One region of the Clostridium paraputrificum AGR2156 genome, then DNA from elsewhere that is predicted to be linked to it. Evidence: a T-box and tRNA genes for the amino acid it is inferred to sense, from the RefSeq annotation. Region 1 holds a T-box; the other holds one or more tRNA genes.
The links. The T-box of region 1 lies ahead of thrS (threonine--tRNA ligase). A T-box ahead of a tRNA ligase gene usually reads a tRNA of that ligase, here a tRNA-Thr.
Positions count from the first base shown of each region.

Region 2: it encodes a tRNA-Thr, which carries the amino acid that the T-box ahead of thrS (threonine--tRNA ligase) is inferred to sense. The anticodon was not compared.

Region 1 covers NZ_AUJC01000008.1:143,982-160,039, reverse strand. The annotation lists gene G594_RS20530 (TgpA N-terminal domain-containing protein) at 1-700, opposite strand, end outside; gene G594_RS20130 (CPBP family intramembrane glutamic endopeptidase) at 721-1,353, opposite strand; gene G594_RS0109870 (MarR family winged helix-turn-helix transcriptional regulator) at 1,520-1,951, shown strand; gene G594_RS0109865 (ABC transporter ATP-binding protein) at 2,056-3,807, shown strand; gene G594_RS0109860 (ABC transporter ATP-binding protein) at 3,800-5,710, shown strand; gene G594_RS0109855 (hypothetical protein) at 5,826-6,107, shown strand; gene G594_RS0109850 (EFR1 family ferrodoxin) at 6,222-6,986, opposite strand; gene G594_RS0109845 (sugar O-acetyltransferase) at 7,208-7,759, opposite strand; gene G594_RS0109840 (phosphotransferase) at 7,797-8,801, opposite strand; gene G594_RS0109835 (hypothetical protein) at 8,832-9,242, opposite strand; gene G594_RS0109830 (DUF3892 domain-containing protein) at 9,596-9,814, opposite strand; gene thrS (threonine--tRNA ligase) at 9,874-11,784, opposite strand; T-box leader at 11,831-12,061, opposite strand; gene G594_RS0109820 (hypothetical protein) at 12,114-12,920, opposite strand; gene G594_RS0109815 (hypothetical protein) at 13,170-13,616, shown strand; gene G594_RS20740 (FeoB-associated Cys-rich membrane protein) at 13,737-13,886, opposite strand; gene G594_RS18745 (transcriptional repressor) at 13,883-14,350, opposite strand; gene feoB (ferrous iron transport protein B) at 14,354-16,058, opposite strand, start outside.
Region 2 covers NZ_AUJC01000001.1:447,180-463,237, reverse strand. The annotation lists gene G594_RS0102235 (F0F1 ATP synthase subunit B) at 1-422, shown strand, start outside; gene G594_RS0102230 (F0F1 ATP synthase subunit delta) at 425-964, shown strand; gene atpA (F0F1 ATP synthase subunit alpha) at 975-2,489, shown strand; gene atpG (ATP synthase F1 subunit gamma) at 2,527-3,378, shown strand; gene atpD (F0F1 ATP synthase subunit beta) at 3,395-4,786, shown strand; gene atpC (ATP synthase F1 subunit epsilon) at 4,800-5,207, shown strand; gene G594_RS19500 (hypothetical protein) at 5,354-5,995, shown strand; gene murA (UDP-N-acetylglucosamine 1-carboxyvinyltransferase) at 6,017-7,270, shown strand; gene spoIID (stage II sporulation protein D) at 7,452-8,495, shown strand; gene G594_RS0102190 (M23 family metallopeptidase) at 8,644-9,348, shown strand; gene spoIIID (sporulation transcriptional regulator SpoIIID) at 9,447-9,698, shown strand; gene mreB (rod shape-determining protein MreB) at 9,787-10,821, shown strand; gene yyaC (spore protease YyaC) at 10,877-11,416, opposite strand; gene G594_RS0102170 (hypothetical protein) at 11,523-11,987, shown strand; tRNA gene G594_RS0102165 (tRNA-Tyr) at 12,153-12,237, shown strand; tRNA gene G594_RS0102160 (tRNA-Val) at 12,245-12,320, shown strand; tRNA gene G594_RS0102155 (tRNA-Thr) at 12,349-12,423, shown strand; tRNA gene G594_RS0102150 (tRNA-Tyr) at 12,427-12,511, shown strand; SAM riboswitch class I at 12,805-12,906, shown strand; gene metK (methionine adenosyltransferase) at 12,983-14,158, shown strand; gene nagA (N-acetylglucosamine-6-phosphate deacetylase) at 14,199-15,335, opposite strand; gene recD2 (SF1B family DNA helicase RecD2) at 15,439-16,058, shown strand, end outside.

The DNA of each region.
Region 1 (16,058 bases):
CAATAAGTACTTCCCTCATTCCTTGAGTAGTTAAAGTTTTTAATTCAGTTTCCTCAAGTTCAATGTGATAAAAGGTTGCACAACAAATAGAAATTATTAATACACAAACTAATCCATATCCAATGATTATCTTTTTACTAATTGTTTTTTCTGCTTCTTCCATTGGTTCAAATGGTAATTCCTCAAATTCCTCTGCCAATTTTCCTAAGGAATAGATTGTGTAAAAATAAAATATCATTAATGGAACAAAAACCCACAAAAGACTTCCAATCCCTATTAATACACTGATAATCATTAAAATTTTCCAAATTCCTAATGCTAAAAGAGGATCTCTTTTAAGTTTTATATTCCCTTTTTCCGCTAAAAGCTTCAAACCATGCCTAAATATAAAAATGAAGCATAATTCAAAAGTAGTTAAAACAGATAAAATTATATACATATTATCAAATTTTGTGTTTAGTGGTGTACATATATATATTAGGTTTGCTATATGAAGCAATACATTTATTATAGAAAAAATCCATCCAGCATTAAGCCATTCATTCTCCTTATGCAAAGATCTAAAACCAAGGTATAAAAGAGCCACACCAATAACAGGCAAAATATACTGCAGCCAAAAGAAATTAAATTTAATTACTGTAAAAGCAAAGCCTATAGATATACAGTTTATAGGTGTACGCCAATTATTATCATTATTCATTATCCCTACCCCTTAATTTATTAAAGTCCTAATAATTTAATTGTCACAAGAATTACAGTTGTTCCATTTCCAATTAAATTCACTAAAAAGTGTGCTGTCATTGGAATGTATACATTCTTTGTTTTTATATAAGATATAGTAAGTGGAACAGCAATAATTATAGTTTCTAAAATTCCTAGCCATGATAGTGAATGCTCTAAGGCATACAAAATCATTCCCACAGATGATGTGAAAATCAGAATTCCTTTTGTATCAAATTTTATAATTGCTTTTCTATAAAATACTTCCTCTGCTATAGGAGGAAATATAATTGTTGATATAGCAAAGAGTATTAACTGAAACAGATTGTTTCTTGTAAGCCCAATCATTCCATCATCAACATTAGGAAAAATCCCTTTTAATGAAGAACTAAGAAGAAAAGCTGCAACCATCCCCACTGCCGTTATTACTACTGAAAGCCAAAATGTTTTCCCCTTTTTAAGATTCTCCTTTAATTCACTGAAACTAAAATCACCAGACTTATAAAAATAAATTATTATACCTAAATAGAAAATAAAATTTGTATAAATAAAATATTTTTCAGAACAAACTAAGCAGCTTATTATAAATAATATCTGCCATAAAATTGGAAAACCAAGTTTTTTAAAATACATATTTCTCCTCACTTTAATTAACTATTTAGGTAAATTATAACATAAAGATGTTAACAATATTCTATATAATAATATATAATTCCTATTGATTATTAAAAGTTTTTTCATTATAATTGTTGTATATCAAACAGTTGTATATGCTATAATTTGGAAAGAAGGTTTTTTTGTGAAAGATAGCAAGATTGGAATTGAACTTAGGGGCTTAAACAACATGATTAAAAGGTATATAGATAAACATCTAAATAAAAAAGTTGTGGATCAAATAACAGGTACTAATGGTTGGATTATAACTTATTTATCTCACAATTTAGATAGAGATGTATTTCAAAAAGACCTAGAAGAAGAATTTGGTGTTACTCGTTCTACTGCTTCTAAGGTTATAAACTTAATGGTTCAAAAAGGACTTGTAGAAAGACATTCTGTTCCTTATGATGCTAGATTAAAAAAGTTGGTATTAACTCCTAAGGCTAGTAAAATATCAGAGCTTATCAATGAAGATAAGGAAACAATAGAAAAACTTTTAACTAAGGGATTTTCAGATGAAGAACTAGAAACTCTACAATCTTATATTGAAAGAATGAAAAACAACCTTCAATAAAAGTCGATAATTACGACTTTTTTATTTGTAGATAATGTTGGATATCAAACATTGTTTCCATTAGAAACTATATGCAACAACTAATTAATACAGGAGGTAATCATATGATAAAAAAGTTAGCACAAAGCATTAGAGAATTTAAAAAAGATTCTATTTTATCTGCAATTTTTATGTGCTTTGAAGTAACTATGGAAGTTGTAATCCCTATCCTTATGGCTAATCTAATTGATTATGGAATAGACAAAGGAAATATGCCATTTATTCTAAAGATGGGTATAGCATTACTTATTTCTGCAGCTATTTCATTATTTTTCGGGATAATGTCTGGTCAAAAGGCTGCCATTGCTTCAGCTGGATTTGCAAAGAACCTTAGAAAGGATATGTACTATAAAGTACAGGATTATTCCTTCTCAAATATCGATAAATTCTCTACTGCAAGCATTGTAACAAGACTTACAACAGATGTAACTAATGTCCAAAATTCATATCAAATGATAATACGTATGGCAGTTAGAGCACCAATAATGCTCATTTTTTCACTTTTCGCTGCATTTACTATCGATGTGAAGTTGTCACTAATATTCTTAGTAACTGTACCAGTTTTAGGTGTAGGATTATGGTTTGTTATGACAAGGGTTCATCCTATTTTTAAAAGGGTTTTTAAAACTTACGATAAGTTAAACAGTATTGTACAAGAAAATCTACATGGAATAAGAGTTGTCAAATCTTTTGTACGTGAAGATTTTGAAATCGATAAATTTAAAGATGTATCTAATGAAATTTATAAAGATTTCTCTAAGGCAGAAAAAACAGTATCTTATAATGCTCCACTTATGCAACTTTGTATGTATGCTACTACCATATTTATTTCATGGTTTGGAGCAAGAGCTATTGTAGCTTCAGGTGGTGATGCTAATTTAGGTTTAAGTACTGGTGAACTTATGAGCTTATTAAGCTATGCTGCTCAAATTCTTTCAAGCCTTATGATGCTTTCAATGGTTATAGTTATGATTACAATATCAAGGGCATCTGCAGAAAGAATTGTAGAAGTATTAGATGAAGAGATAGATTTAAAGAACCCAACTTCACCTGTTATGACAGTAAATAATGGTGATATAGAATTTAAAAACGTTAATTTCTCTTATTCAAAAAATGCAGACAAGCTTTGCTTAAATAATATAAACATTAAGATAAATTCTGGTGATACAGTTGGTATTTTAGGTGGGACAGGTTCCTCTAAATCTTCTCTAATTCAACTTATACCAAGACTTTATGATGTAACTGGGGGCTCAGTTAAGGTTGGTGGAATTGATGTTAGAGATTATGATATTGAAACACTTAGAAATGAAGTTGCAGTTGTACTTCAAAAAAATGTGTTGTTTTCTGGGACTATTAAAGAAAATCTACGTTGGGGTAATGAAAATGCTACAGATGAAGAGCTTATTCATGCTTGTAAATTAGCAGAAGCTCATTCATTTATTGAAACATTCCCTAAAGGATATGATACTTATATTGAACAAGGTGGTACTAATGTGTCTGGTGGGCAAAAACAACGTCTATGTATTGCACGTGCTCTGTTAAAGAAACCTCAAATATTAATTTTAGATGACTCTACTTCTGCTGTTGATACTAAGACAGATGCTTTAATTAGAAAAGCCTTTAAAGAAGAAATACCAAATACTACTAAGGTTATAATTGCTCAAAGAGTTTCTTCTATACAAGATGCAGATAAAATTATTGTAATGGATGATGGTAATGTTACTGCAATTGGTACACATGAGGAACTATTAAAAACAAGTGAAATTTACAAAGAAGTTTATGAATCACAAATGAAGGGAGGAAGTGACAATGAGTAAAAAAGGAAATCCTGTTGATATAGCTAAAAAAGCAGACTCAAAAACACTGAAAAGACTTCTCTCCTATATAAGTCAATATAGAATACAATTTATTTTTGTTTTAGTTAGTATATTACTAAGCGCTGTAGCAAGTGTTGTATCTACTTTATTCCTAAAGACACTTATAGATGACTATATCACTCCCCTTTTACTTGAAGCTATCCCTGACTTTTCTGGGCTAGCTAGATTAATTCTTATAATGGCTGGAATTTATTTAATAGGTGTTATTGCTACCCTATTTTATAACAGAGTTATGGTTGTTATTGCACAGGGAGTACTTAAAGAAATAAGGGATGAAATGTTTGAGAAAATGCAGAAACTTCCTATAAGGTATTTTGATACTCACTCTCATGGTGATATTATGAGTCACTACACAAATGATACTGACACCTTAAGACAAATGCTTACACAATCTATTCCTCAGCTATTCTCCTCTGTGGTAACTATTGTAGCTGTATTTGTTTCAATGCTTACTTTAAGCCTTTGGTTAACTATATTTGTTGTCCTATTTACCTTTATTATTCTTAAGGTTGTTGGAAATATTACTAGTAAATCTAGTAAATACTTTGTAAGCCAACAAAAATCCCTTGGTAATGTTAATGGTTATATTGAAGAAATGATAAATGGTCAAAAAGTTGTCAAGGTATTTTGCCATGAAGATAAAGCAAAAGAACTGTTTAACCAAAAGAATGAAGAGCTATGTAAAAATGCTACTGAAGCTAACAGATTTGCAAATATGCTTGGACCTTTAATGAATAATATGGGATATATTCTTTATGTTTCTATGGCTATTGTTGGAGGTGGGCTTGCTATTCTAGGTGTTACTAATGTAAGTCTAAGTGGAGTTGGAACTTTAACCTTAGGTATGATTGCTTCCTTCTTACAACTTTCAAGAAGCTTTATTATGCCTCTTAGCCAAGTTTCTCAGCAATTAAGTTCAATAGTAATGGCTATTGCAGGTGCTGGAAGAATATTCAACCTAATAGATGAAAAGCATGAAGAAGATAGAGGATACGTTACTTTAGTAAATGTAAATAAGATAAATGGTGAGATTATAGAAACTAAGGAGCATAGTCATCATTGGGCTTGGAAACATCCTCATAGTGATGGAACTATTACTTATACAGAGCTTAAAGGCGAAGTTAGATTCTTTGATGTAGACTTTGGGTATAATGAAGAAAAGATAGTTCTTCACAATATATCCCTATATGCAGAACCTGGGCAAAAAATAGCCTTTGTTGGTGCAACAGGTGCTGGTAAGACAACAATAACTAATCTAATTAATAGATTTTATGATATTGCTGACGGTAAGATTAGATATGATGGCATTAATATAAATAAGATTAAGAAGAATGACTTAAGAAGATCATTAGGTATCGTTCTTCAAGACGTTAACCTATTTACAGGAACAGTTATGGAAAATATTCGTTATGGTAGACTTGATGCTTCTGATGAGGAATGTATACAAGCTGCTAAATTAGCTAATGCAGATGGATTTATAAGAATGTTACCTAATGGATATAATACTATCATCTCTGGAGATGGAAGTGATTTATCTCAAGGCCAAAGACAACTTATTTCAATTGCGCGTGCTGCTGTTGCTGATCCACCTGTTATGATTCTAGATGAAGCTACTTCTTCTATTGATACTCATACAGAGTCTATAGTTCAAAGTGGAATGGATTCACTTATGGAAGGAAGAACTGTTTTTGTTATTGCTCACAGACTTTCAACTGTTAAGAATTCAGATGTTATTATGGTTCTTGAAAAAGGTAGAATTATTGAACGTGGTAGTCATGAATCTTTAATTAAAGAAAAAGGAAAATATTATCAACTTTATACTGGAGCTTTTGAATTAGAATAAAAACTGGCTTATGCCAGTTTTTCTGCTTAAAAATTATTAGAATCAGCTTAGTATAAGCTATTTACAAGTAATATTATTAATTTTATAATGAAAGAAAAACATATGGGGGATATTTATGAGAAAAGCTACTTTTTACCTATGGAAATTAGAGTATCTTAAGGGAGAAAAGCTGCCAAAGGATGCTGACTCTGAAACTTTAAAGGCTAATGATGTTTTATATGATGAATTATTTAATTCATATATTAAAATAGATGACACTAATTTAGATATAGAAGATATTAATTTATATTTAAAATCTAAGAATGCCTATAATATAAATATGATAAAGAATTGTTTTATTACTATAACAGTAATTCTTAGTATTCTATGCTTTATAATTCTAATGGGGCTTTACTAAACTTATTAAAAAAGGGATTTAGCAAAAAAAGTAAGCTAAATCCCTTTTAATAAATAACAGAACTATCCATCTTGTACCAATCCTAATGGTTATTGAATATGATTACATAATTTCTTATTTTATATATTTTTCAATCTTACATTGCTCTTGAACTTCTTTTCCTAAAATTGTAATTGCTTGCTTTGGACAATTACTAAAGCAACGGTAACACATTGTACACTTGTCTTTCCCCCTAGCTTTATCATTATCTATTTCAATATTGTTCATTGGACATACTGCAGCACATTTACCACAGCCAACACATCTTTCACTTTTTATTTTAAACTTATCTGTATAACTCCTAGTCTTATTATAAAACCATAATCTCTGACCAAATAATCCAACTATATGATATATAAAACCTAATCCTTCCCTTAAAGGCTCTCCAGTTTTAAATTTATTAGCACATTCTTTTATCTTTTCTTCAGTCTTTTTTACTATAGCTTTATTTTCTTCTAAGGACTTTTTCAATACCTTTTCATCACCAATACAATCAGGCATCCTTAAATGTATCCCACCTAGTATATTGGCTCCATATTTTTTTAATAAACGGGCTGAACATCCTGCTCCATCACCACTAAATAATCCCATGGTTGATATAATAAAAATATTTTTCCCATTAAACTCTTTCTGGTTTATTTCTATAAAATCTCTAACTATCTTGGGCAAATTACTAAAATATATTGGATACGCAAATGCAATATCTTTATTTTGTCTAATAATTTTTATTACATTCGGATCTTCAATAGAAAAACTCTTCTCTTCCCCCTGGTACTCACTTAAAAATTTTTCAAGACAGTATCTTGTATTTCCTGTTCCACTAAAATATACCCCTATCATTATTATTCACCTACCAATACATAAAAAAAGAAATAAACATATAAATATATAAATATGTACATGTATAATTATACCATATTTTTTTTCTTATACCTGCTTAAAAGTATTTTTATTGATTTAAATCCTAAATATTTTACTTTTATATCCTTAATATATTCTATATTTTAAAATTATTTTTGAAATATTAAAAAGCTATGGAAAGATTAAACTTTCCGTAGCTTTTATAATTCCTTTATGATTTTAGCTGGATTCCCACCAATTACGACATTGTCGCCAAAACTCTTAGTAACTACAGCACCAGCAGCAACTACAACATTATTTCCTAACGTAACTCCTGGAACTATCGTTGCGCTACCTCCTATCCAACAGTTGTCTCCTATTGTTACAGGCTTCCCAAACTCTTTTCCACCAATTCTTTCCTTAGCATTTAGAGGATGAGTTGCTGTATATATTCCAACCTGTGGAGCTACAAAGCAATTATCTCCAATTCTTATTTCACAAACATCTAAGAATACACAATTATAATTTGCATAAAAATTCTCTCCTACATGTATATTACATCCATAATCGCAATTAAAATTAGGTTCAATATAAATATTTTCACCTGTTGATCCAAATAATTTTTTTAATAGTTCATTTCTTTTTTCCTTGTCTCTAATAGAAGTTTTGTTATACTCCTCTGTTAGTATTCTTGCATTAAATCTTAAGTCTTTTAATTCTTCATCAGCAGGATTATAAATTTCCCCTTCAATCATTTTTTCTCTTTCTGTCATAGTTCTTATCTCCTTTTATCTAAAGTTTAATATTATATCAACCTAAAAAGATACTCTCTATATTATTTTCAAACCATCTACATAATTCTGTAGACCAATGAGCATAGTGAAATAGTGCATCTTTATTGTTATTATTAGAATTGAAATAATTCTTATAATAATCACTTACACCAAGTTGGTAAAAATAAAGATAAGGCATCATTTTTATATCATAGTCACTTAAATCACTTACCTCTAAGTATTCGTTAACATATTCTTTAAGATTCTTTATATCTATTTCTCCATTTATGCATTTAGGATCTGCATAAGAATATGACCTTATTAACTCATAACAAGCTGGATGAATACAAGCAGAAGTAAAATCTATTACTCCATTAATCTTATTATCCTTACATATGATTTGACTTATAAAATAATCACCGTGAGTATTTTTATAGGTAAACTTATCCATATCTAAATCTACATTTTTCAACTTATCCAAAAGCTTTATTCTATAAGATAAATCCTCAATTGCAACTACTTCATTTCTTTCCTTGGCTATTTTTAAAGATTTTTTATAGGATTCTAAAGCAGATTTAGGATTCACCACCATGAAAAATCCCTTAGAAATGCCTTTATCTAAAGAATGCAAATCCATTAATCCATTATGAATTTCACCAAGTATTTTAGCACTCTCCTTCATAAACCACTTTGGAGCAGTATTTACTTTTAATATATCTCCTTCTATAAAGCTTTGAAGATGAAAGGTATGTCCATTATATTTTCCTACATAAAACCCATCACAAGTTACATAAAACTTTGATACAGGTATTCCTATTAAGGACAATTCATTATTAACGAGGGGTTCTATGTCTGGATGATTCATAAAATCCATTTCTATATCTTTTAATATATATTCACCATTATTTGTTATGACATGAAAACACTCAGAAGAAGCACCTGATTTTAAAGGAATAATCTCTTCAATATCAAGTGATTTAATATTATAAAATATGTGTAAAATCCGCTTTACCTCATTTATATTCCATGGTTTCTTAACCATTTCCCCCACCTCTAAACCTTTTCTTTTATATTAATAAAATCTGTACTCTCCCTCTTTAGCTATAACAAAAGTATAATTCCTATAGTTATCTATTCTATCAATAGGAACATTTTCTTCATTTATCCAATATATGTTTCCATCTTTAATTTCCATGGTTGCCCCAAAAATTATAGAATCACAATCTTCTGATTCAGGAGTAAGATTTAATTTAACTAATTTATTAAACTTAATTTCTAAATTTCTTGGATTTTCTTGCCTTTGAAAAACTACCTTTAAAATTCTCTTATTATTAATTGAGTTCATACTTAAATCTTCATTAACATATGCCCCACTTTCATAACTTATCTCATTTATACAACTATCATGAAAATAATTATATTTCTCCATTAATTTTTCTATATCCTTATTGTTCTTTATTGAAAGATACTTCCTATTAATCATAATCTTCCTCTAAAACTAAATTATAATTTAATTTTACACCATAACTCATATTATAACAATTTAATATTATCCATTTTTATTATTACATGGTAAAATATAACTATATATAAAGGGTAAATTCATGAGAACTTTAGTATATGGTTTAATTGCTTTCTTTTTGTCTCTTTTCTTCTTAATTTCTTTTCCTTCATTTTATGAAGATATTTTGATAATAGTTGTAATATGTATTTGTACTACTATGGCTTGCTTGCACAGCTGCAATAGTAAATGCAATAAACAACTTAAAAGAGGACAATAATAACAAAAAAGATAATTAAAAATACTCTGCAATTATTTGCAGAGTATTTCTTTTATTATTTATTCATTGAAGAAAGATTGTTGCCTTCTTCTCCATCAGGCTTAGTTCTTAAATATTCTTCACCTTTTCTTGAATGAGCTATGATAACTCCTTCAATTTCTCCATTTTTAGCTCTTTCTACTCCTACTTCTTTTGAAATAGTTTCACCATTGCTTAAAACATAATCTGAAATTTCGCCGCTTTTTTTTACTGTTTCAACTATTCTATTTGCCATATATATCACCTCAAGAATAGCATTTGCAATTTCACAAAAAATATTTCTTAATTTTTAACTTATAAAGATTTATTTTCTACTTCCTCATTTATCCTTAAAATTAATTCATCTAAATTGACTATTCCCTCATCACCATTTTTTCTACTACGAAGGGATATCTTATTTAAGCTTTCTTCCTTTTCACCTATTATAATCATGTATGGTACTCTTTCATTTCTTGCTTCCCTTATTTTATAACCTATCTTTTCATCTCTACCATCCAACTCAACTCTTATTCCAGCTTCATTTAATGCATCCCTTACTTTATTTGAATATTCTTCAAACTTATTTGATATAGGTAATACTTTAACTTGAACTGGAGCAAGCCAAGTTGGGAACTTTCCTGCAAAATGCTCAATTAAAATTCCTATAAATCTTTCAATACTTCCAAAAATAACTCTATGAATTACAATAGGTCTATGCTTTTCTCCATCTTGACCTATATAATCTAAACTAAATCTTTGTGGAAGTTGGAAATCTAGCTGTATTGTTCCACATTGCCATGTTCTTCCTAGACTATCTTCTAAATGGAAGTCAATTTTAGGACCATAAAAAGCCCCATCACCTTCGTTTATTATATAGTCTAGATTTAGCTCTTCTAATGCTCCCTTTAATGAATTTTCTGCTAAATTCCATTCTTCATCACTACCCATAGAATCCTCTGGTCTTGTAGATAACTCAACCTTATAGCTAAAACCAAATTTAGAGTATACTTGGTCTATAAGCTTTACTACTCCCTTGATTTCAGACTTTATTTGATTAGGTAACATAAATATATGAGCGTCATCCTGTGTAAAGGCTCTTACTCTCATAAGACCATGTAATGCTCCTGAAAGTTCATGTCTGTGAACTCTTCCAAGCTCACCAACCCTAATTGGAAAATCTCTATAAGAATGTGCTTCAGATTTGTAAATTAACATTCCACCTGGACAATTCATTGGCTTAAGTGCAAATTCTTCTTCATCTATCATTGAAGTATACATATTTTCTTTGTAATGATACCAATGTCCTGAAGTTTCCCATAACTGCTTATTTAACATAATAGGTGTTTCAACTTCAACATATCCTGCCAATCTGTGAAGCTCTCTCCAAAATTCTATAAGAGTATTTTTTAAAACTACACCCTTTGGAAGGAAAAAAGGGAAGCCTGGTCCTTCTGGAACAAAAGTAAACAACTTCAATTCCTTACCTAGTTTTCTATGATCTCTTTTTTTAGCTTCTTCAATATTAGCTAAATGCTTATCTAATAATTCTTTATTTTTAAATGCTACTCCATAAATTCTTTGAAGCATTTTATTCTTTTCATTTCCCCTCCAATATGCACCATTAACACTTGTTAACTTATAAGCTTTTACATATTTAGTTGAAGGTATGTGTGGCCCTCTACAAAGGTCTACATATTCTCCTTGTCTATAAAGAGATATTTTTTCTCCTTGAGGTAAGTCATTAATAAGTTCTATTTTATAAGATTCATTGTTTGCCTCCATAATCTTAAGAGCTTCTTCTCTTGAAACCTCAAACCTTTCAAATTGTAAATTTTCATTAATTATATTATTCATTTCATTTTCTATCTTTTGTAAATCTTCAATAATTAAAGGCTCATCAATATCAAAATCATAGTAAAAACCATTTTCTATTGATGGACCTATTGCTAGTTTTGCATCCTTATACAACCTCTTTACTGCTTGTGCCATTATATGGGAGGTAGAATGTCTAATAACCTCAATTGCTTTATCATTATCAGCTGTTAAAATATTTACCTCATCATTGTCTTTTAGCATATAATTTAAATCTACTAAGGTCTTATTTACTTCACCTACAATTGCCTTTTTGGCAAGATTCCTATTAATGCTTTTTGCTAGGTCTAAAATAGTTAAGTTTTCTTCTATTTCTCTTATAGACCCATCATTTAACTTTACTTTAATACTCATTTTTCTACCTCCTCTTAAATTTAATATAAAAAAAGCACTCATCCCTACTTGGGACGAATGCTAATTATCCGTGGTTCCACCCAAATTGAATTAAAAAATTCAATTCTTCTCTTACGTTTTATCGATCTTCACCGATGACATTTCGCTTTTAATAAGTTACTGAATCATAGCTCCTGGGTAGTTTTTCTTATAGTCATATTTAAAAATGCTTACAGCCAATGACATTTTCTCTCTTAAAATTGCATTCTATAATACTTTTCCCTATCATAGCCTATACTATTTTGTTTGCTTTGTATTATATTCCATTGATAATATTTTGTCAATACTGTCTAATTCATCTTGCTTAATAAAGAATTTAACTTTTCTATAGTTATATCTGATTCTATCCTATTTATAATAAATTTTACTCCCTTAGCTTCACTTTTTAATAAACTCTCGATGATAATATTAAAACTACTCATATCTAAATCTATAGAAATACCATTAGTATGTCCTAATTTCTTTGAATAAGTACTACTTTCATTCTTGTTTATAAAAAATCTTACAGAGCCTCCTTCTATTGCAGGAACAAATTTATTAAATATTATATCATTAAAAGTTGTTCCTTCCTTTGGTACTACCCACAACTTTGTATTACAATACTTAATGCTATTTAGTATATTCATAACAAGATACTCTTTTCTTTCTAGTATAGGATCTTGTCCATTTTTTATTAAACATTGATTTACCAAATCATACAAACTACATGCTAAATATTCTCTTCCTTCGTCTACAATAATCTTCCCAATCCCTGAAAACATAGCTCTATAAGACTCTAACGAAAGTTCTTCAAATGGTATTTTTTTAATTAAATATTCACCCTTAAGCTTTAAATTATAATAATCAGCATATTCCTTAGCTATCTTCTCTTCAGAAAAAAGCCACATTGTAGGTATATTTTCATGGATACCGTATCTTATATCACCTCTGCCGCTTTCTATGAACTCTTCACTAGAATCCTTACTAACTAAAGTATATATTTCATTAGAATCTATTAATAGTCTAATTATTTCATCACATTTATCAAGATATTCCTTCGGATTATTTCTTATATCATTTAAACTTCTTATTTTTTCTTGCACCTTCCCTATACTCATTAGTGCTCCCCCTGTTCATCTTTATTGCTTCTTCCTTAGTATACCTAATTTTTATAATATTTGTCTATAAATATAATATCTATAACTTTAAATACATATAAATACTGGTTTAAAGTAAAAAGACATCTACAAAAAAATAATATTGTATACTTTTTATTTTTTTATCACCATTTACCTATCATCTACATAAGATAAATTATACGAATGGATAGAAAATAAATAACAAAAAGATGAAAAGGTGGATTTACTATGTGTGAAAATAATAATAATTATTCTGAAATAGCAGAAGCTTACCGTAACTATAGAGATAATTTTTATAACAATACTTCTTTCTTAAGTAGCGAATGTGAATGTAATAGAGATCGTGATAGAGATTGTAATAGAGATCGTGATAGGGATAGAGATCGTGATGACAGACGTCTTTGCTGCGGAAGAAGATTTGATAATAGTCCAATGGATGAGAGAACAGAAAGAGCATTAAGAGCTTTTGAAAATCAATTAAGAAATACTAATAATGCTATTAACTGCTTAAATCAATGCTTTAATAATCTAGATGATGTTTTATTTGAAAGTCGTTGCTGCGTAAGTAATAGAATAAAGAATATCTTAAGATCTATTCAAAGCGATATTTGTGACTTACAAGACGATGTTAGAGATATAGCTGATGATACAAACTGTTTAGGTCAAAGTTTATAATCTAACAATATTATTTTTGTTCCACTAATTATCTACTGTAATTAGTGGAACAGTGATGATAACATCTTTTACATACCTCGTAATAAAAACCTAGTCAGAGTACGACTAGGTTTTTTAGAGTTATTTATATTTTAAATTACTACAAGATGATTTGCAGTTTTCACAACTACAACCACAGGAAGATTTACCAGACTTTTTTGATTTATGCCTATACACCATGGATAACACAACTAAAATTAATACACTGACAACAACAATAAAATCAATCACATTATATCCTCCTCTTCATCATTAACTCTCTTTATAACTATGGAGTCAATATCATTAATATTTAAACCCTCTGCCTCATAAAGACCTATTCTAATTATCCTTTTCCAATCTTCCTCAGAAAGTTTAAATGTTTTTTTATTCTTAAGAACTACAATACCTTCACCATTTAAAATATCAATTTCTTCACTTGATATTTTATAAAGATTCTTTCTATTTATAACTCCTATTTCTTCAAGACTTTTTATTATTCTATATACAGTTGCTATTCCTATGGATGAATCCTTCTTAGATGCCTCCCAATATATTTCTTTACAGCTTGTACATTCTTTATTGAAAATAGTATCAATTATAAGTTTTCTCTGATTAGTAATTCTAAAACCATTTTCTCTTAATTTTAAAAAGATAGCTTCCTTCTCTATGTTAACCTTTTTAACTAGTAAGTAATCACTCTCTTTTCTATTCATTCTCTAACCTACTAAGCTTCCAAATATATTTATTAATAATGCTACAATATAGGCTGTCACCATTTGAACACTAATAGCCATACCTGTTAACTTCCAAGACTTCAACTCTCTCTTCATGGCACCAACTGCTGCAAAGCATGGCATACATAATAGATTAAATGCCATATATGCATAAGCTGCTCCTTTAGATGAAATGTCTTCTTTCATAGATGAAAGTGCATTTTCATCTTCTCCTTCAAACAAAATTCCTTCAGAATATATACTTCTTGCTGCTTCAGAATCATATATACCATCTTCAAAGCCAAACTCCTCAAGTTCCACCTGTGTATACTTACTAAAAAACTCTTTTAAGTATTCATCAGTTACATCATCATCATACAATTGTGCAAATGTAACAACAACATTTTCTTTAGCAACCCATCCAGTAACTACACCTACTGCTGGTTTCCACTCTCCAAATCCTAAAGGTCTAAATACTGGAGCAATTATATTACCAGCAGATGCTAGAAAACTTTCTTCCATATCGCAAATTATACTTCCATTTTCATTATTTTCTTTATTCACACCATTAAATGAATTTATATTAAAGTTTGAAAGTCCCCAAATTAAAATAGTAGAAATAAAAATTACTGTACCTGCCTTTACTGCAAAACCCTTTACTTTCTCCCATCCGTGAATACCTATAGATTTAGCAGTAGGAATTCTATATTGAGGTAATTCCATTACAAAATTAGATACTTCTGATTTATAAACGAACTTATTTAATAATAAAGAAACAATAATTGCTATAGCAATACTTAACATATATATAGAATAGGTTACTAAAGTCTTATTTCCATCTTTAAAGAATATTGAAACAAACATTGCAAATATAGGTAATTTAGCACCACATGGCATAAAACCTGTTATAATAGTGGTAATTTTTCTGTCTTTTTCTGAATCTAAAGTTCTAGTTGCCATTATCGCTGGTACCCCACAACCAAATCCCATAAGTAAAGGAATAAATGAACGCCCGGACAAACCAAATCTACGAAAAATTCTATCCATAACAAAGGCTACTCTAGCCATATAACCACTATCTTCAAGAAATGAAATAAGTATATATAACACCAATACTAATGGTATAAATCCAATTACTGCACCAATACCATTTAAAATCCCATCCATAACTAACGAATGAACCCATGGAGATGAATTTACTATAAGTCCTTCAATTAAATTACTAAAGATTTCCCATACTTTTTCTACTAAGCCTGCTAACCATACACCTGGGCTTGGAAATCCTTTAATAAATAAAAAATTTTCACTGAAAGTACAAGCAAATAGCAAGTACATAACTACTGCAAATATGGGTAAGGCCAAAACTCTATTAGTAAGAACCCTATCTATTTTATCTGATTTAGTTTCTTTAACTTTTCTTTCTCCCTTCTTAACAGATACTCTAACTATCTTACCTATATATTGGTACCTTAGGTCTGCTATTTTAGCTTCAGTATCCCCATCAGCATTATTTTCCGCTACTTCTACAACTTTAAGTACTTTAGATTTTTCTTCTTCACTTAAAAGAGCTGTTACAATTTCATCCCCTTCAACTAATTTTAAAGCTCTCCATTCTTTTTCTAGTTCATTTTCACAAAATATTATATCTTTAATTTTATCTCTAGCTTCAAGTATATTATTATCAAAAATAGCTAAACTTTCCAAAACA
Region 2 (16,058 bases), on a different contig from region 1:
TAATACTTAAACACTTCTTTTGGGAAAAAATTCGTATTGCTATACAAGACAGAGAAGATTTTATACAAGAACAATTGTCAAATGCAGAGGATGAATCTCAAAAGGCAAGATTATATTTAATAGAAAATGAACGAATTCTTAAGTCTTCTAAAGAAGAAGGTAAGAAGATAATAGAGAAGAAAAAACAAAAAGCTAATAAAGTATATAGTGAAATTGTAGATGATGCTAATAAAGAAGCTAAGGCTATAGTTGATAGAGCAAGGTTAGAAATAGAAAGAGAAAAAGAAAAAGCTCAATATGAAATAAAGAAACAAGTAGTTAATTTAGCAATTGAATTATCTACAAAGGCTCTAGAAGAAAAGCTTGAAGATAGTACTCAAAGGGAATTAATAGGCGATTTTATAACTAAGGTAGGTAGTTAAATATGTATGAATATTTAGATAGGAGATATGCCTTAGCATTATATGAAGTAGCCAAAGAAAAAGACAAAGTAGATGAGTATATTAATGACCTTAGAGAAATTTGTGACTTAATAGAAAATAATAAGGATTTTTATGAGGTTGTAAAACATCCTCAAATAAGTACTAAAAATAAAAAGAGAACATTTATAAATATTTTTAAAGGAAAAATAGATGAAGAATTACTTTCATTTCTATTGATACTTATAGAGAAAGATAGAATATTGTACTTAAGAGAAAAGCTTAACGAAATGGAAAAGATTGATCTTGAGAGAAAAAATATTCTATCAGCAGTGGTGAAGACGGCAGTACCATTATTAGAGAGTGAAATTTCTAATTTACAAGAAAAACTTGAAAAGCAGTATAATAAGAAAATTATTATGACTACAGAAATAGATAAGAGTCTTCTAGGTGGAGTATACGTAAGAGTTGGAAATGATGTTATTGATGGAACAATAAAATCTAAACTAGAGGAAATGAAAGACATAATGCTTAAGAGAGAATAGAGGTGAGTCCATGAATATAAAACCAGAAGAAATTACTTCAATTATAAAAAAAGAAATTGAAAGATATGAAAAGCATATTCAAAAAGTAGATTCTGGTACAATAATCCAAGTTGGTGATGGTATCGCTAGAGTATATGGATTAGATGATTGTATGGAAGGGGAATTATTAGAGTTCCCTAATAATGTATATGGTATGGCTCTTAACCTTGAACAAGACAATGTAGGTTGTGTTCTACTAGGGTCAGAAGAAGGAATCAAAGAAGGAGATATAGTAAAGAGAACTGATAGAATAGTTCAAGTTCCAGTTGGTGAAGAATTAATAGGAAGAGTTGTTGATTCATTAGGTAATCCTATTGATGGAAAAGGACCTATAAAAACTAGTAATACTAGAGCAATGGAAATTCCAGCTCCATCTATTATTGACAGAAGTTCAGTTAATGAACCACTACAAACTGGTATTAAAGCTATAGATTCTATGATTCCGATAGGTAAGGGACAAAGAGAACTTATAATTGGAGATAGACAAACAGGAAAGACTGCTATAGGGATTGATACAATTATAAATCAAAAAGGTAAAGATGTTATTTGTATCTATGTTGCTATAGGTCAAAAACAATCTACAGTTGCTCATATAGTTAATACATTAACTGAAATGGGAGCTATGGACTATACAATAATAGTAAGTTCTACAGCATCAGATACAGCACCATTACAATATTTAGCACCATATGCTGGATGTAGTATGGGTGAGTATTTTATGCATCAAGGTAAGGACGTACTAATTATTTATGATGATTTATCTAAGCATGCAGTTGCTTATAGAACAATGTCATTACTTCTTAGAAGACCACCAGGAAGAGAAGCATATCCTGGAGATGTATTCTATATTCATTCAAGATTGTTAGAAAGAGCAGCTAAGTTGTCAGCTGAAAATGGAGGAGGATCACTAACAGCTCTTCCTATAATAGAAACGTTAGCAGGGGATGTTACAGCATATATTCCAACTAATGTAATTTCAATTACAGATGGTCAAATTTTCTTAGAATCAGATTTATTTAATCAAGGTCAAAGACCAGCAGTAAATGCAGGTATTTCTGTATCAAGAGTTGGTGGTAATGCTCAAATTAAAGCAATGAAGCAAGTTTCAGGTACTTTAAGATTAGAATTGGCGCAATATAGAGAACTTGCAGCATTCTCTCAATTTGGATCGGATTTAGATAGAGATGCTAAGAGAAGGCTTGAAAAAGGTAAGAGATTAATTGAAGTATTAAAGCAAGATCAGTACGAACCAATGGCTGTTGAAAAGCAAATTGTTATTTTATATGCAACAGTTAATGACTTCCTTTCAGATATAAAAGTTAGTGATATAAGAAAGTTTGAGAAAAGTTTCTTAGAATATATGGATACTCATCAAAGAGAATTATTAAAGAAAATAGTAACAGAAAAAGTTTTAACTGATGAAATAAAGAAAACATTAGAAGAAACAATCGTTGAATATAAAAAGATATTTTTACAAGAGGCATAGCTTTTAAAAGCTATGCAATTCTTTAGGAGGTGGAATAATGGGAGCAGCTGGACTTATAGAGATAAAGAGAAGATTAAAGTCCGTAGAAAGTACCAAGAAAATAACAAATGCAATGGGACTTGTTGCCACTTCTAAATTAAGAAAATGTAGAAAAGAGTTATCTATAAATGAGCAATATCTAGAAATAGCTGAAAAAACCATGAAGTCTTTAGCAAGAATATCAGAAGAAAAACTTACTACTTCATATTTTGATGGAAATGATGGTAATTATAAGCTTTATATAATAATCACTTCTGATACTGGATTATGTGCTGGATACAATAATAATGTAGTTGCTTTTTTAGATAGCTTAATCAAGGATGATAAGGATAATTGCAAAATAATTAGTGTAGGTAGTAAGGGAATATCTTATTTAAGAAGGAACGGATTAGAAACTATAGATGAATATGTTGATATCCCTGATATACCAACTATAAAAGAAGTTAAATTAGTTTATGAAAAAGCTTTAAAGCTTTTTGTTTCAGCTGAAGTTTCAGAGGTTAATGTTGTATATACAGAATTTATATCTCCTATAAAACAAGAAGTTAAGAGCGAAAAACTATTGCCTGTTGAAAGAGCAGTAGGAGAGGTAGGAGAACAAATAGTAGAACCTGATTTAAAAACTGTTCTTACAGATTCTTTAGATATATATCTAAAAGGAAAGCTAAGGGCTTTAATGTTAAGTGCAAAATGCAGTGAACAAAGTGCTAGAATGCAAGCTATGGATGGAGCAACAAGCAATGCAAATGATATAATTCAAGAACTTAATATAAGATATAATAGAATTAGACAAAGCATGATTACTCAAGAAATTTCAGAAATAGTTGGAGGAGCAGAAGCACAAAAATAGTAAGGAGGTATATTAGATGCCTGGCAAGATAGGAAAAGTGGTTCAAGTAATAGGACCAGTAGTTGATATAAAGTTTAATTCAGACTCTCTTCCTAATTTATATAATGCTATTCATATAAATATGGGAGAAGATGTATTAGTAGCTGAAGTTGAGCAACATATGGGAGATGATATAGTAAGAGCCATAGCAATGGAAGCTACTGAAGGACTAAGAAGAGGTATGGAAGCTGTAGATACTGGTAGACCAATAGCAGTTCCAGTTGGTGAAGAAGTACTAGGAAGACTATTTAATGTTTTAGGAAAAACTATGGATAATGCTGGAGATGTAAATGCAAAAGAAGAATATCCAATCCACAGACCAGCTCCTAGCTTCAAAGATCAATCAGTTGAACCAGAAATGTTTGAAACAGGAATAAAGGTTATTGACTTACTAGCTCCTTATCAAAAAGGTGGAAAAATAGGTCTTTTTGGTGGAGCAGGTGTAGGAAAAACTGTTCTTATTCAAGAGCTTATTAATAATATAGCTAAAGAACATGGTGGATTATCTGTATTCACAGGTGTTGGTGAAAGATCAAGAGAAGGTAATGATTTATACCATGAAATGAAGGATTCAGGGGTTATAGAAAAGACTGCATTAGTGTTTGGTCAAATGAATGAACCACCTGGAGCAAGAATGAGAGTAGCTTTAACAGGACTTACAATGGCTGAATATTTTAGAGATAAAGGCCAAGATGTACTGTTATTTATAGATAATATATTTAGATTTACACAAGCGGGTTCAGAAGTATCAGCTTTATTAGGAAGAATACCATCAGCTGTTGGATATCAACCAACTCTTGCAACTGAAATGGGTGCTCTTCAAGAAAGAATTACATCTACTACTAATGGGTCTATAACATCAGTTCAAGCAGTATATGTTCCAGCAGATGACCTTACTGACCCAGCACCAGCTACTACTTTTGCTCACTTAGATGCAACAACAGTTTTATCAAGAAGTATTTCAGAATTAGGTATTTACCCAGCTGTTGATCCATTAGAATCATCTTCAAGAATTCTAGATCCGAGAGTTGTTGGTAAAGAGCATTATGAAGTGGCAATGGATGTAAAGAATATACTTGAAAGATATAAGGAATTACAAGATATAATTGCTATTTTAGGTGTGGATGAATTATCAGATGAAGATAAAGCAGTAGTTTCAAGAGCAAGAAGAATTCAAAGATTCTTATCACAACCATTTACAGTAGCAGAACAATTTACGGGAATGACAGGTAAGTATGTTCCAATAAAAGAAACTGTAAGAGGGTTTAAGGAAATTTTAGATGGAAAATATGATGATATACCAGAATCAGCATTCTTATTTGTTGGTACTATAGAAGAAGCTCTTGAAAAAGCTAAAACATTAGGATAAGAGGTGGAGGAAAATGGCCAAAACCTTTATATTAAAAATTTTAACTCCTAGTAAGATGGTTGTAAACGAAGAGGTAGAAAAAGTATTTGTAAATACAATTAATGGTATGGTTGAGTTTCTACCTAATCATGCACCTATTATAATGAGTACAGTACCAAGTGTTACTGTGTTTTATGATAAAGTAGGAAATAAGAAAGAGCTATTTACATCTAGAGGAGTAATTAATTTAAGCAATAATGAAATAATGTTTTGTAGTGATGCAGCAGAATTAGTTGAAGATATTGATTTAGCTAGAGCAGAAGAAGCAAAAGGAAGAGCTGAAGAAAGATTAAAAGATTCATCTAAGTTTGATGTTGCAAGAGCACAGGCAGCATTAATTAGAGCAAATATAAGAATAGGTTTAAAAAAGCATTCAATTTAATGAATGCTTTTTTTTATGTAAAAAATTATATTTTTTTGACAATCTTTCACAAAAAAATACGACTTTTATATACTAATAGTAAATAAAGTAATTGTATAAAAAATGGAATAAATGACCATAATTATGAAGGAAAGGTGGGGGTATATGTGAAGGTTAGAGTATGCCTTGTATTAAGTTTCCTTTTTTCTGTTATTTTTATTAGTGCTTTTCCTATAGTTAGTTGGTCATGTAATGATTTTTATTCTATTGAAAAATTAATAAAAGAAGAAAGTACCTTTGTAGAAAGTGGCGTGAAGATAGAATATGAAAGCAATATTTCACTAGAAGATACTTTAAGTTTAATACAAAAGAAAATAAAAAAGCATTATAGTTCAAGTGTTTCTGAAATAACTAATGATGGTATTTCTATAAAGTGCAATAATATAGAAATAAATATTATTGTTTATGAAAATAAGGGAAAAACATTAGTAGATGCGGTAATAACTAATTTTAGTAAAGACAAAAAGTTATTAAATTTAATACAAGATTTATCACAATTACAAGTTAATACTTCAAGTAAACCTAGATATTTTAAATATATAAAGGGAAAAATAAATAATACAGAAGAAGGATTAGATATTATTAATAAAGTACAAAACATAAAAGACATAAATGCCCTAGATATCCATAATGGTTATGTTGGAACAGCTAAATTACAAGATGGAGAAAGGGTCAATTTTGCAGTAAGTAACTACGATAAAGGGACTTACTTAGTTATTGGTACACCAATAATTTTTTCAACATACTAATAAGTCATTATGGAGGAGAATATGGAAAAGATAGTAGTTAAAGGTGGAAAGAAACTAAGTGGTGAGGTAAACATAAGCGCAGCGAAGAATTCGGTTTTGCCTATAATTGCAGCAACAATTCTTTCAAAAGAGAATATTGAATTAGAAAATATACCTATGCTAGAAGACGTTTTGGTTATATGTAACCTACTTAGTGGTTTAAATTGCGATTTAGAAATAATGGATGAAAAGATAAAAATAAATACAAGTAAATTGATTCCTGTTGATGCTAATAGTGAATTAATAAGGAAAATGAGAGCTTCATTTCTAATAATGGGTCCTATGTTAGCAAGGTTTGGTTATTGCAAATTATCACTTCCAGGAGGATGCAATATAGGTAGTAGACCTATTGATCTTCATTTGAAAGGCTTTAAAGCCTTAGGAGCTGAAATAAATATTGGACATGGATATGTAGAAGCTAAGGTAGATAGATTAAAAGGAAATAGAATTTATTTAGATTTCCCTTCAGTTGGAGCAACTGAGAATATAATTATGGCTGCTGTATTAGCAGAAGGAACAACTATAATTGAAAATGCTGCAGAAGAACCTGAAATATGGGATTTAGCAGAATTTTTAAACTCAATGGGAGCTAATATAGTCGGTGCTGGTACAGGAAAGATTACAATAGAAGGTGTAGATCATTTAGGTGGCATTAAATATAAACCAATATATGATAGAATTGAAGCTGGCACATTTATGATAAGTGCTGCAATAACAAACAGTAGAATTAAAATTAATGGTATAAATGGAGAACATTTAAGACCATTAATAGAAAAGTTAAAAGAGTGTGGAATTAACTTTGAAGAATTAGGAGAATCTGTAATAGTTGATGGAACAGGTCCTAAGAAGCCTGTAGATATTAAAACTTTACCTTATCCAGGGTTCCCTACAGATATGCAACCTCAAATGATGAGCTTGCTATGCTTAATTGAGGGGTCTAGCATAGTAACAGAAACTATATTTGAGAATAGATTTATGCATGTAGCAGAGCTTACTAGAATGGGAGCTAAAATAAAAATAGATGGTAGAACAGCTTTTATTGAAGGTGTTAACAAACTAACTGGATGTGAGGTTAAAGCTACAGACTTAAGAGCAGGAGCTGCTATGATATTGGTTGGATTAGTAGCTGAAGGAACAACAGAAATAGGAGATATTTATCATATAGATAGAGGTTATCAAGATATTGAAAAGAAATTCAGAGGTCTTGGAGCTGATATTGAAAGAATTAAGTATTAAAAAGGAATTATAATTTTTTTATAAAGAAGCTATATCGTTAAGATGTAGCTTCTTTTATGCAAAAATATATAAATATATATTCTTATGTATATATTAGAAAATAATAAAGCTTATTGAGAGTAGTGATAAGTAAAATTATGTAAGCATATAATTAAAGGAAATTATTTTTTAGGAGGGAGAAATGAATTATAATGGTGCGAAAAATGAATTTAAAGTTATTTCTTATATAAGCATATTTATAATTTCCTTTACAATAATAATTTGTAGTATATTCATTGCATCTCCATTTAAACGTACAAGCTCTTTTGAACTTAGCGATGATACTATAAAGTATGTTAAAGATGAAGGGGTAATAGTTAAGGGCGATGATAAAGTAAAGGTATATAATACTATCACAGGAAAGGTAGAAGAAATAAGTTTAGAAGATTATATAGTTGGAGTAGTAGCTGCAGAAATGCCTGCAGAATTTAATGAAGAGGCAATAAAGGCTCAATCTATAGCAGCTAGAACTTTTTATTTTTCTAAGAGAATTTCTCCTTGTAAATCAGCTAAAGAGCATGGAGCAGAAATTTGTTCATCAACTCACTGTCAGGCATATATGAGTAAGGATGAAAGAATGCAGAAGTGGGAAAGTGCGAAAGCAGAAACTTATTGGGAGAAGATTGTTAGCTCTGTTAAAGCTACAGAGGGTGAGGTTATGATATATGGCGATGAGATAGTTAAGTATCCTCAATTCTTTGCTATAAGTGGAGGTAAGACAGAGGATTCCTTAGAAGTGTTCTCAGGAGATATTCCTTATTTAAAATCAGTAGATAGTTCTTGGGATGAAGATGCTACAAAATATAGTACAACAAAGGAAATTGGATTTGATGAATTTGTAAATACAATAAATAAAACATATAAGGATTCTGGAGTTACAAAAACAAATTTAAAAGATAAGGTAAAGATAGAGTCTAGAACTAATGCGGAGTATGTAAAAAGTATAGCATTAGGAGAAAAAACAATTTCGGGAATTGATTTTAGAAAATTATTTGATCTTAGGTCATCAAATTTTACAATAGAGTATGGTAATGATGTGGTTAAAATTAATTGTAAAGGCTATGGGCATGGAGTTGGAATGAGCCAATGGGGAGCAAACTTTATGGGCAAGGACGGAAAGAATTATAAAGATATATTAAAACATTATTATTCAGGAATAGAAATTGAAAAAATAGTATATAAATAGCGATTAAAAACTTTTAATAAGGTAAGGATATAAGATAAGTCAAAGGCTTATTTTATATCCTTATTTTTTTAAAATAAAAATAAATAAAATATGGATAATATGTATTATTTTATACAAAAAGGAAACAATAGAAAAAGGAGGTGTTTATATGGACAAAAATAATTTACAAAAGGTAAAAGATTTTTTTAGGAAGGAGGGTTTTTACGTAGTACTTTTCCTATGTTTGTGTATTATCACAACACTTGGAACTGTATATTTTAAGAAATCACGTAATTTACAAACAGATCCTAAAAAAGAAGAGAATAATAAAGAAATTTCGTTGAATGTTGATGATAAAGATGTAAGTAATAACATGCAAAATGCAGAAAGAGTGGAGAGTACAACTAATAAGAATACCGAAAAGACTACTGCTGTATCAAATACTACGGAAGTGAAATTTGTTAATCCAATCTCAGGAACTTTAATTAGAGAGTTTAAGACAACTCCTCAAATTATTGATGATGAAGGAAATCAACGTGTTTTATCTGGAGTAAATATTAAATCTAAGATAGGTTCGGAAGTAAAAGCAGCAGCAGAAGGTGTTGTAGAAACAGTAGGTGTTGGCGATGTTGAAGAAGGAACAAGAGTTGTTATCAAGCATGCTAATGGATTAAAGACTGTTTATGCTAATCTTGATCCTAAAGTTAATGTTAAGGCTGGAGATAAGGTAACATCAAGCACTGTTATCGGTAAAGTTGGAAATACTGTAAAGATATTTGGAGATAAGTTTGGTGAATTTTTAAATATACAAGTAATAAATTCACAAGGAAAACAAGTAGATCCATTAAAGTATTTTTCATATAAGCTAAAGTAATTTGTTAGAAATAATATTAATCAGTCATTCCTTGAAAAAGGAATGACTGGTCAATAATTAAAAAGAATAAAGAAATAAAAAATGAAGGAGGTAGCATTTTGAAAGACTATATTGAAGAAAGAGTTCTTGAGGTAGCACAATATATAATTGATTCAAAAGCTACTATTAGGAAAACTGCTAAAGTTTTTGGAGTAAGTAAAAGTACAATTCATAAAGATATGACAGAGAGATTACCAAAAATAAATCCAATTATTGCAGAAAAAACTCATAGTATTTTAGAACTTAATAAAGCAGAAAGACATATTAGAGGCGGAAAAGCCACTAAATTAAAGTATAAAGCTATTGAATGATAGGAATATTCCATATATAATAAAGAATAGGCAGAATTTTGAAGAAATTGTTATCTAAATGTAATTTTTATATATGGGAGTGAAAAAAATGTGGTTTTGGAGATCAGGGGTAGAGCTGGGAATAGACTTAGGTACAGCTACTGTGCTTGTTTATGAAAAAGGTAAAGGTATTATATTAAAAGAACCATCAGTTGTTGCTATAAACAAAATTAATAATAAGGTATTGGCTGTTGGGGAAGAAGCAAGAAAGATGATTGGAAGAACACCAGGAAATATAGTAGCAGTTCGTCCATTAAGAGACGGGGTTATTTCTGATTATGATGTAACTGAAAAAATGTTAAAGGCATTTATAGTTAAAGCTGTTGGTAAGAAAAATATGGTTGCTCCTAAGGTAATGGTTTGCATTCCTTCACAGGCTACAGAAGTAGAGAGAAGAGCCGTAATAGATGCAGCAAGAAATTCCGGAGCAAAGAGAGTTAATCTGATAGAAGAGCCTTTAGCAGCAGCAATTGGTGCAGGATTAGATATAACAAAGCCAAATGGATCAATGGTAGTTGATATTGGTGGGGGGACATGTGATATAGCTATAATTTCTCTTGGTGGTATCGTTGTTAAATCATCAATAAAGAGTGCTGGAGATAAATTTGATGAAGCTATCATAAAGTATGTAAGAAGTAAACATAAAATTATGATAGGAGAAAAGACTGCAGAAGAATTAAAGGTTACAATAGGTTCAGCCTTTAAAGGGGGCAGAAATTTAACTTCAAGTATGAAGGGTAGAAATTTAGTTACTGGTTTACCAGATGAGGTAGAAATAACAACTGAAGAAATTCGACAAGCATTACAAGAACCTGTTACTTTAATAGTAGAGGCTGTAAAAGCAGTGTTAGAAAAAACTCCTCCAGAATTAGCGGCAGATATTATAGAAAAGGGAATCCTTTTAACTGGTGGAGGTGCTTTATTAGACGGATTAGACAAGCTTATTGAATTTGAAACTGGAGTAAGTGCTATAGTTGCAGCTGACTCAGTTGAATGTGTTGCAGAAGGAACTGGAAAGGTTCTTGCTTATTTTGATAAGTTGGATAATAACTTGAATAATCAAGAAGTAATTTTAATAGAGTAACATAAAAAGTGAGAAGCTTTATAGAGTTTCTCACTTTTTATATATAAGAAAATTATTATGTTTTTAAATTTATTCCTTTGTTTAAATAATATGCATGTATAATTCCTCTTGAAATAACTTTGGCCATATCTAGAACTAGAGATAAGCGAATAGATCTAGAAGAAAAGAAGTCAGCATTATCACTTGAGTCTATTATACCTATTATAGAGGCCATACCTACATCAGGAAGTGTCTTTCCTACTCCTTTTCCAGGATGTATAGCATAGTCTCTAGTATGAATTTCACCTATTGATTTATTTTCACCTAAACAAGCATCAATACCGATTATGCAAGCATCAGGGTGTAATTTATTTATCTCTTCCAATCGTTTATCTATATTTAAAGCATGAATGGGATTTGATATAGTACCATAGATTGGTAAAGGAAAGAGATTCTCTTCTAATATAGTACCAACTAAAGGTCCTAAACAATCTCCAATACATTTATCAGTTCCTATACAAACTATAGCTGTATTATCCTTTATAAAATCTTTTATTCCTTCTGCAATTTCATAATAAGCAAGTGCAGATCTATAATGAACCTTCCTTTTATTCAAGCCATAACACCCCCTTCAATAATATATGAGTGGGAGTTAATAAATAGTATATAAGAATAAAAAAATGCTAAGTGGCAATAAATCAAATATGAAGGGAGTGAAAAAAATGAAAAAAGTTTTTGTTGGATTAGTAATTTTTTTGGCAAGTTTTATTACTATATATACTATTTTTATATGGGAACCAAAGTCAGTAGCAGATATTGTGAACTTAGGTGGAGTTACAAATGAAGATGTTAAAAGTGAAAATGATGAAAAAGAAGTGGAGAGCAAGAAAAAAGAGGAAAGTAAAGAAGTATCTGTTGATGTAAATCCTATATTAAAGGTAAGTGTAGAGGATATATATAATGAAATGCCTAGGAAAGATTATGAAGAACTAAAAAAGGTTATTACAACAATGTCAACAAGTGATATAGGTATGATAGAAGATGCTATAAATAGTGAAGATAAGGAAAGTGGAATTACAAATGCTATATCAGTTTTAAAGACTAGATTAAGTAGCGAGGATTATGAGAAAATAAAGAGTATATTATCTCCATATGTAAATTTTAATAATATCAAAGAAAATGTGTAGAAAAAACGGATGTAATATTAAATGAGAGTAAAACCGATAGATGTAGAGTAAATTAAGGATAATCTTGATATATGCATTCATTTGAGAGTTGAAATATAAGAGCATAGAATATATACTAACTATTGTTGATTCGGTGCTTACAGCATTTGAAGAAAACTAAAAATTGGAGGAGTTCCCGAGTGGCCAAAGGGGGCAGACTGTAAATCTGTTGCGATTCGCTTCGATGGTTCGAATCCGTCCTCCTCCACCATTTAAATGGGCGCATAGCTCAGCTGGGAGAGCACCTGCCTTACAAGCAGGGGGTCACAGGTTCGATCCCTGTTGTGCCCACCATTTAAAACTTAAAAAATAAATATAATATGCTGGCATGGCTCAACGGTAGAGCAGCTGACTTGTAATCAGCAGGTTGTAGGTTCGATTCCTATTGCCAGCTCCAAATGGAGGAGTTCCCGAGTGGCCAAAGGGGGCAGACTGTAAATCTGTTGCGATTCGCTTCGATGGTTCGAATCCGTCCTCCTCCACCATTTAAAAGCAAGTTTACTTGCTTTTTTTAATGTCTATAAAAGTATAAAATTCTAATAGTATGAGAGGGGTGGATATTTATTTCCGTGTGACTTGGAGTTTTGTGACGGAACAAGTAAAATAAATATCTACTCCACATTTTTTATTCCTTAAAAGTTGATAATGTGTATTAAGTTAATAAAATCTGTGGATAGAAAAAAAGCTTCTGTGGATAAAAGTTGAAATTATATAATAAATACTATTGAGTTTAAAAAAATAATATGTTACAATAAGTTTGCAAAAATTAAATAAAAAACTCTTATCAAGAGAGGTGGAGGGAAAGGGCCCGATGAAACCCGGCAACCTGTTATATTACAAGGTGCCAATTCCTGTAGATTTTTTATCTACGAGATGAGAGAGATTATATAGTAAAGTCTCTTCTTATCGAAGGGTTTTTTTATTGCCTAAAAACATTTGGAAGGAGAAGACAAATTATGAAAAGATTATTTACATCAGAGTCAGTAACAGAAGGACATCCAGATAAAATATGTGATCAAATATCTGATGCAGTGTTAGATGCGATTTTATCAAAGGATCCAAATGCAAGAGTAGCATGTGAAACATGTACAACAACAGGATTAGTAATGGTAATGGGGGAAATAACAACAAATTGTTATGTTGACATTCCTAAAGTTGTTAGAGAAACAATAAGAGAAATAGGTTATGATAGAGCTAAGTATGGATTTGACTGTGATACATGTGCAGTTATGACTACTATAGATGAACAATCAGCTGATATAGCAATGGGAGTAGATGAAGCTTTAGAATCTAAAAAGGGTGATAAGGATGATGTTGAAGCAGTAGGTGCTGGAGACCAAGGTATGATGTTTGGTTTTGCAACAAATGAAACTCCAGAATTTATGCCACTACCAATAGCTATGGCTCACAGACTTTCTAGAAGACTTACTGAAGTTAGAAAGAATGGAACACTAGATTATTTAAGACCAGATGGTAAAACACAAGTAACAGTTGAATATGAAAATAACACAGCTAAGAGAATAGATGCAATAGTTATTTCTACTCAACATGGTGAAGAAGTTACTTTAGAACAAATAGAAAAAGATTTAATGGAATACGTAATAAGAGAAGTGGTTCCAGCTGAATTATTAGATGAAAACACTAAATATTATATAAATCCTACTGGAAGATTCGTTGTAGGGGGGCCTCAAGGAGATTCGGGATTAACAGGAAGAAAGATAATAGTTGATACTTATGGAGGAATGGGAAGACACGGTGGTGGAGCATTCTCAGGAAAAGATCCAACAAAGGTTGATAGATCAGCAGCGTATGCAGCAAGATGGGTTGCTAAAAACTTAGTAGCCGCTGGCCTTGCAGATAAGCTTGAAATACAATTAGCTTATGCTATAGGTGTTGCAAAGCCAGTATCAATAGAAGTTGAGACATTTGGAACTGGAAAAGTTGATGAAGAAACTATAATTAATATAGTTGAAAAGGTATTTGACTTAAGACCAGGTGCAATAATTAAAGAGTTAGATTTAAGAAGACCAATCTATAAGCAAACTGCTGCTTATGGACATTTTGGAAGAACAGACTTAAATCTTCCATGGGAACAATTAAACAAGGTTGAAGAAATTAAAAAATTATTATAGAAAAAAGACTTATTGCAATAATTTGCAATAAGTCTTTTTATTATTTATTATAAACTTTTTTTCCCTTAACGAAAACTTTTTGAATTTCTATATCTTCATTAAATAATATAAGGTCAGCATCATAACCTTCTTTTATCAAACCTTTATGATCTTCAACATGACAGTGTTTTGCACCATTGTAAGTAGCCATTCTTACAACTTCATTTAAAGGATAATTTGAGTTGCTATATATATTCTTAACAGCTTTATCAAGAGTAAGAACAGAACCAGCTAAAGTTCCATCTAATAATCTTGCAGCACCATTTTTAACTATAACATCTTGACCACCTAAAGAATATTGGCCATCTGGCATACCACAAGCTTCCATAGCATCACTAACTAATAAAACTTTATCAGTTCCCTTTTGCTTATAGGCTGTTCTTAAAGCAGGGTAAGAAATATGGATACCATCAGAAATTGTTTCTGTAGTTATATCAGTATCGAATGTAGCACCTACAACACCTGGTTCTCTATGAGTAAAAGGAGTCATTGCGTTGTAAAGGTGAGTTGAGTGGCATGCACCACATTTTATTCCCTCTATAGCTTCATCATAAGTAGCTTTTGTGTGCCCCATAGATACTGTAACACCATTGTCAGAAAGATACTTTATTAATTCTTTTGCACCTTCAACTTCAGGAGCCATTGTGATAGATACAACAGCATCACCATAGTCACCAACTATTTTGTTATAGTTTTCTACTGATGGCGCAAGTAAGAAGTTTGGATTTTGAGCACCAATTGCTTTTGGGCTTATGAAAGGTCCTTCTAAGTGAGCTCCTAATACATTAGCACCTTCAGTTCCTTCTTCTTTAAGCTTTTTAATAACTTTCATAGATTTTCTGATATCTTCAGCAGCAACTGTCATTGTAGTTGGTGTAAAAGATGTTGTACCATGTTCAACTATTGTTTTTGCAATTGTATTTATAGATTCAACAGTACCATCCATGGTATCGCAACCACCAGCACCGTGAATATGAACATCAATAAATCCTGGTGAAAGGTATAAACCTTCAGCATCTATAACTTCTGTATCGTTAACGTTAGAAGGGTTAATTTCTTTAATCTTTCCGTTTTCAATTAGTACAGAACCTTTTTCAATTTTGTCTAAATAAATAATATTACAATTTTTTATTAGCATTAAAACACCTCCATCAATTTTTAGAAACTTTATAATCCTATGATATAATTATAATATATATAGTCAAGAATAAAAATAAGTTTATTGGATATGGAGAGATAATATGGAAGTCTTAGAAGGCTTTGTTGAAGTAATACTTTTTAAAAGTGGTGATACAGGATATGTAGTATCTAAAATTAATATAGAGAATAAGCCTATAACAGCTGTAGGAACAATTCCTTACTTAAGAGAAGGTCAACATGTAAAGTTAACTGGTACTTGGATAATGCATAAACAATTTGGTAAACAGTTTAGTATTAGTAAATGTGAAGAGATTATGCCAACTACAATAGATGGTTTAGAGAAGTATTTATCATCTGGAATAATTAGAGGAATTGGTCCTGTTACAGCAAAAAAAATCATTGACCATTTTGGTGAAGAGGCCATGGATATATTAGATAATAATATTGAAAGAATAAAAGAGATTGATGGTATTGGAGAAAAGAAATTTAGCATTATCTATGAATCATATTTAGAACAACATGATTTAAAAGATATAATGATATATTTTCAAGGCTTTGGCATAACTCATGGGCAGTGTTTAAAAATATATAAAAGATTTGGACCTAATGCTAAAGAAATTGTTCAGAAGGACCCCTATATTCTTTGTAGAGAAATAAAAGGAATAGGTTTTGCTACAGCAGATAGAATTGGGTCAATGATAGGAATAAATAGAGAGTCTGA